Labilibaculum sp. DW002: one gene and its partner. The protein of the gene in region 2 binds, or shares a complex with, the protein of the main gene of each other region. Links are inferred from orthologs where the notes say so. Each region holds a gene or a part of one and is shown on either strand. Other genes may lie near its edges.

Region 1 (2,803 bases), on a different replicon or contig from region 2:
ATTTTCATTCAAAATCAGGAATTTTAAAATTAAGAGAAGGCACTTATGGTAGTCAACTCCTTCACTACAATATTGAAAGCGGAAAACAAACAATTCAAAACACACTAAATTCTTACAAAACAATTCCGAAATCTTGCTTAAAAGAGATTCTGGAAAAAACCATTGGTTCGAGCTGTATTGTTGATAAAGAAAGAAAAAGCTACCAGCTAGAAAACATCTCTTTTCATTTAGATAGTGTAAAAGGCTTAGGTGATTTTATCCTTATAGAAGCTAATGATTTAGATGGCACCATCGGTTTAGAACAATTGAAAGGACAATGCAACAAACACCTTAAAACTTTAGAAATCAACGCAAAATCAATTGTATCATTGACGTATCAAGAACTCTTACAACAAAACAATCTATTCAATCAAATTTTAGTGGATGAATAAAAACTAAATTAATTTGGGCGAGTTTCTACATTTTTAAGCTAACAATTTAGTAACTTGTATGAACAACCTAAAGCTATCTGTTCATGCTTCAATTTGAATTTGATATCCGAAATCATAAAATCAACAATAACGAATCAAAGGGAATTCAACTTGCCTTGAGTATTTCCTTCTTGATTTGTGCGGCTTTATTTTATGCTTTTACAAAGTATTTAGAATTCTTTCCTTTTAACGAATATCTGATACTTATTTTAGTTGTACTCTCTCTTTACTTTATTGGCTTGCTTTTAGGATGTAAACTGCTATATCCAAAAGAATACCTCACCATTAACTCAAGAAAATTAACCTATAAAACTGGTTGGCGAAATAACAAACTAAAGGTCTACCTAAAAGACATTAAAGATTTCTCAATTCAGGATCGAAATCTTATTTTAAATCTAAAGAGTAAAGAGAAATTACAAATCGACCTGAACAATTTAAGCGAGAGAGCCATAATTATTCTGAAGAATTATTTAAACCTATAAAAGAAACGGAAGAATAATTTCTTCCGTTTCCTTCATTTATTTAATAGTCATTCGGGCAAAAGGAGCTGTATCCTGTTCCACAAAATCCTTTTTCAGATATTTAAAATAACCAGTAATTGCAACCATCGCTGCATTATCTAATGAATAACCTAACTGAGGAATATAAACCTTCCAGCCCTGCTTAACAGCAGTTTCTTTCATGGCATTCTGTAAACCTGAATTTGCCGAAACTCCACCAGCAATTGCAACTTCTTTTATCCCTGTTTCACGTACGGCACGTTTCACCTTATTCATAAGCACATCAACAATTGTGTATTGCAATGAAGCACACAAATCATTCATGTTTTCTTCTATAAAATTGGGGTTCTCTTTAATTCTATCGCGCAAGAAATACAGAAATGAAGTTTTTAAACCACTAAAACTATAGTTCAATCCTTGGATTCTAGGTCGGTTAAACTCAAAAGCCAATGAATTCCCCTCTTTAGCACGTTTATCAATTACTGGTCCTCCTGGATAAGGAATACCCATGACTTTAGCGCATTTATCGAAAGCTTCACCAGCTGCATCATCAATCGTTTCACCAATAACTTCCATTTCCATGTGATCTTTCACAACTATAATCTGAGAATTTCCTCCTGAAACCAATAAGGCAAGAAATGGAAAGTTTGGATGCTCATAAGTATTCTTCAAATCATCAATAAAATGAGCTAATATGTGTGCTTTAAGATGGTTCACCTCGATAAGTGGAATGTTTTTAGAAAGAGCAAAGCCTTTTGCAAAAGATGTTCCAACCATTAAAGATCCTAATAATCCTGGGCCACGCGTGAATGCGACTGCATCAATTTCATCAGCAGTTACGTTTGCCACCTTCAATGCCTGATCGACTACTGGAATAATATTTTGCTGGTGGGCACGAGAAGCCAATTCCGGCACAACTCCACCATAAGCCATGTGCACAGTTTGAGTGGCAGTAATGTTAGAATGAATCACACCATCGCGCAAAACTGAAGCCGATGTGTCATCACATGAAGATTCAATTCCTAATATCGTTATACTCATATTTTTGTTTTATATCCTTATAATACTGGTATTACACACATAAATGGTTAAAAAAATCAAAAATCTTCTTAATCCCAATAATGGGATGTTATATTCTATTTCTTTTTGTCTAATTTTGTGCAACTGCACTCAAAAGCACAAAACTATTAAAAAATTCCTCAAAATATCAATTTGGACACTTGTGGTTATCATTATGATACCCATTTTAAGCTATTTAATTTTTTTAAATCGCCATGTTCAAACGTATACAAGCCAAAAAATTGCTAAATATCTTTCTGAACAAACAAAAACACCTATCACAATTGAAGGAGTTAACATCTCTCCTTTTAAAAGTATTATCCTTAAAGGTGTTTATGTAGAAGATTACCGTAAAGATACTTTACTCTATATTGGTAGCCTAAAAGCAAAAATAGATTCCTTCAATTTCAAAAAACAGCAAGTTTTCGTAAACAAGCTAACTTTAAACAAGGCCTACGTAAATCTACATGAAGATAAAGATCGAGTTTTTAACTATGATGTTTTTCTCGATTCTTTAAGTTCAGGAGCCACAAAAAACCAAGAATCGAAGAATAAAAAAGTTTGGAATATATCTGTTGCAAATATTGACTTGGAAGATTCTCAATTTGGTTATCGAACCTCGACTCGGGAACCTCAAGATTTTGGGATGAACTATGAAGACATTTATGTCACAAACTTGAATTTAGAAGCTAGAAATATAAAAATCATCGGAGACTCTATCGATTTGCAGCTTCAACACATGCATTGCATTGAAAAATCGGGCTTCGAACTAAA
Region 2 (3,051 bases):
AACCCTAAACAGATTCTTCTGAGTGTTAAAAAAAATACAGATAAGAGACGTTTGGTTTCTGAGAAAACAACCTCTGCTTACCAATCTCGATTTTCGCAATTGGGTATGGAAATAAATGATTGCAGAAGTTTTGAAGAATGGAAACACATTTATAAAAAACTTGTCTTTTGGGAACTGGAACTTGCCGGTATTGAAGATTCCGGAATGGATGAAGTTCTGAAAATGCAAAAAACAGAAGCTAATAATCTGTTTGCTCGCTATATAAAGAAGAATTACTTAGATTGGATGGGTTCAGATACGAGTGATAGACCCTTGTTTTCTCATAATGTATTCAAGGAGAAAGTTTTTCCGTTAATCGATAAGGGAGAAAAAGTTGTCTTTGTATTGATTGATAACTTACGAGCCGATCAATGGCAAATATTATACCCTATTATTAGCGAATATTTTGTGATGAAAGATGAAGATATGTATTGCTCCATCTTACCAACTGCAACACAATATGCAAGAAATGCTATGTTCTCAGGTTTAATGCCATTGGATATACAGAAAAGGTATCCCCAATTATGGATTGGGGATGATGAAGACACAAGTAAAAACTTGCATGAAGAAGAATTAATTGATTTGCATTTGAAGCGAAAATTCAAAGATGTGAAGTTTAATTATGAAAAAATCAACTCCAAAAAGACTGGTGCAAAAATAATTGATAGTATTTCCACATTATTGGATGCACAATTAAATGTATTTGTTTACAATTTTGTTGATATGCTTTCTCATGCACGTACCGAGAGTGAGATGATCAGAGAACTCGCTAATGATGAGGCAGCTTATCGATCGTTAACAGCCTCTTGGTTTGAACATTCTCAATTGCTCGAGTTAATAAAGAAACTTTCAGAGGAGAATGTAAAGTTGATTATCTCTACAGATCATGGCTCTATTAGGGTGCAAAATCCGATTAAGGTAGTTGGAGACAGACAGACAAATGCGAACCTGAGGTACAAGATGGGAAAGAACCTGAATTACAATGCAAAACAAGTTTTTGAGGTTACTGACCCACGAAAAGCACTCTTACCGCAAGTAAATGTAAGTTCTTCGTATATATTTGCAACAGGAGAAGACTTTTTAGCCTATCCTAACAATTATAATTACTACAGTTCATATTATAAAAATACCTTTCAACATGGAGGTATTTCCTTAGAAGAAATGTTAATTCCTTTAATAACTTTGAGCCCTCGTTAAAAGTTAGTTATCAATTGTTTTTTTAAGATGAGTGTATTAAAAATTAATTCACTGGAAGAAATAAATGCAGTTGCAAAAGAATTTCTTTCATTAGTTGGAGATAAGAGAATATTTGCTCTTCAGGGAGCAATGGGAGTTGGTAAAACGACTTTTGTGAAAGCGGTTTGCGAAGAATTAGGTGTTGAGGATACGATTAATAGTCCAACCTTTGCTATTGTTAACGAATACCATACAGCAAAAGATAAATTAGTGTATCACTTCGATTTCTATAGAATTGAAGATGTACAGGAGGCTTACGATTTTGGTTACGAAGATTATTTCTACAGTCAGGCAATGTGTTTTATCGAATGGCCAGAAAAAATAGAATCTATTTTGCCACAAGACACGGTAGAAGTTCTTTTTGAAGAACAAACCGATGGCACTCGCTCAATTATGATTCACTAATATCCCCCGCAAATAAAAACAGAGTATTTAAGCAAAAATTTCTTAAATTGTAAGTTCAATATACCTGTTTAAGTTTAATACCATTACAATTTGCATATGGGGCCATTAAGTGAAGGATCAAGGAATTTTCCACTCGGACAAGAATTTTATCAGCCGAAAGAGGAAATGTTGGAAATTGAGCGTCGACGTAAACAGTTGGCTATTGGTATTCCTAAAGAAGACCACAAAGGCGAAAATCGAATTTGCCTAACTCCACAATCTGTAGAAGTTTTAGTGAACAATGGTCACGATGTGATGCTGGAACGTGGCGCAGGCTTAGCTTCAAATTATACCGATAAGGAGTATAGTGAGAATGGAGCTTTGATTGTGAACGATAAAAAGGAAATTTACCAGTGCGATGTAGTAATGCAGGTTTCTCCTTTTTCGCATGCCGAAATTGATATGCTACGAGGAAATCAAATCCTTTTTTCGGCCCTTCAAATGAAGAGTCAATGTGGCGAGAATATTCGCAAGCTAATGCAGAAAAAAGTAACTGCAATTGCTATGGAATTGGTGAAAGATCAGAATAATTTCTTTCCTGTTGTTCGTTCTATGGCCGAAATTGCAGGAATCTCATCGGTAATGATTGCCGGAGAATATTTGAGCAAAGCTCACGGAGGAAAAGGTGTTATGCTTGGTGGAATTACGGGTATTACGCCAACCGAAGTTATTGTGCTTGGTGCAGGAACAGCATCAGAATATGCTACTAGAGCAGCCATGGGTTTAGGAGCGATGGTTAAAGTTTTTGACGATTCCATTTACCGCTTGCGCAGATTAGAAGATCATTTAGGTCATCGAGTATTTACTTCTATTTTTCATCCTCATGTTTTGGAAAAAGCATTGGCTTCGGCCGATGTAGTAATTGGTGCGTTACGATACGAAAAAAACAAGAGTGGTTTTATCGTTACCGAAGATATGGTAGCCAAAATGAAACCAGGATCTATAATTATTGATCTGAGTATCGATCAGGGAGGTTGTTTCGAAACTTCGATGATGACAACACATAAGGATCCTGTTTTTAAAAAATTTGGCGTATTGCATTACTGCGTGCCAAATGTGCCTTCTCATGTTTCCAGAACTGCTTCTCTTGCTTTGAGTAATATTTGCTCTCCTTTGTTGTTGCAAATTGGACACAATGGTGGCGTTCATCAGTTTATTAAGCACGATATGGGCTTGCGCCATGGAACGTATATTTACCGAGGAATATTAACCAACCGTCGTTTAGGAGATTCTTTTGGAATTTTGGCTAAAGACATCGATTTGCTGCTTGCTGCGATGTAGCTTGAAACGTTTCATTTACAGCTTTAGAAAATCCGTCATCGGTAACACTTT

Evidence for each region. Proteins that work in one complex are often made in the same cells at the same time.
Region 1: the proteins of tsaE (region 2) and tsaD are in contact, whole or in part, in a crystal structure (PDB 6N9A), measured with the Thermotoga maritima proteins. The link is inferred for Labilibaculum sp. DW002 from one-to-one orthologs. Residues at the interface, in WP_004082108.1 of Thermotoga maritima: Leu37, Gly38, Lys46, Lys57, Val59, Lys60, Ser61, Thr63, Phe64, Thr65, Leu66, Met67, Val69, Pro71, Tyr82, Arg83, Leu84, Asp86, Asp88, Phe89, Asp93, Ile128, Asp130, Glu131, Arg134; in WP_004082750.1 of Thermotoga maritima: Cys10, Asp11, Arg49, His50, Leu82, Gly84, Gly135, Gly136, Glu154, Thr155, Leu156, Asp157, Asp158, Ser159, Glu162, Asp165, Lys166, Arg169, Leu170, Tyr175, Lys213, Thr214, Leu217, Tyr218, Gln221, Arg222, Asn324.

The regions. Positions count from the first base shown.
Region 1 is NZ_JAKJSC010000001.1:1,974,455-1,977,257, forward strand. It holds tsaD (tRNA (adenosine(37)-N6)-threonylcarbamoyltransferase complex transferase subunit TsaD), read right to left. Parts: upstream 2,012-2,803; coding sequence 989-2,011; downstream 1-988. Other genes in the region: L3049_RS07525 (class IV adenylate cyclase), read left to right, coding at 1-431; L3049_RS07530 (hypothetical protein), read left to right, coding at 515-952; L3049_RS07540 (translocation/assembly module TamB domain-containing protein), read left to right, coding at 2,097-2,803.
Region 2 is NZ_JAKJSC010000003.1:138,873-141,923, forward strand. What follows is about bases 106-2,971. They hold tsaE (tRNA (adenosine(37)-N6)-threonylcarbamoyltransferase complex ATPase subunit type 1 TsaE), read left to right. Parts: upstream 106-1,263; coding sequence 1,264-1,680; downstream 1,681-2,971. Other genes in these bases: porX (T9SS response regulator signal transducer PorX), read left to right, coding at 106-1,236; L3049_RS14935 (alanine dehydrogenase), read left to right, coding at 1,777-2,971; L3049_RS14940 (HAD family hydrolase), read right to left, coding at 2,966-2,971. In the rest of the region: more of porX, read left to right, coding at 1-105; more of L3049_RS14935, read left to right, coding at 2,972-3,000; more of L3049_RS14940, read right to left, coding at 2,972-3,051. UniProt on the Escherichia coli protein: Required for the formation of a threonylcarbamoyl group on adenosine at position 37 (t(6)A37) in tRNAs that read codons beginning with adenine.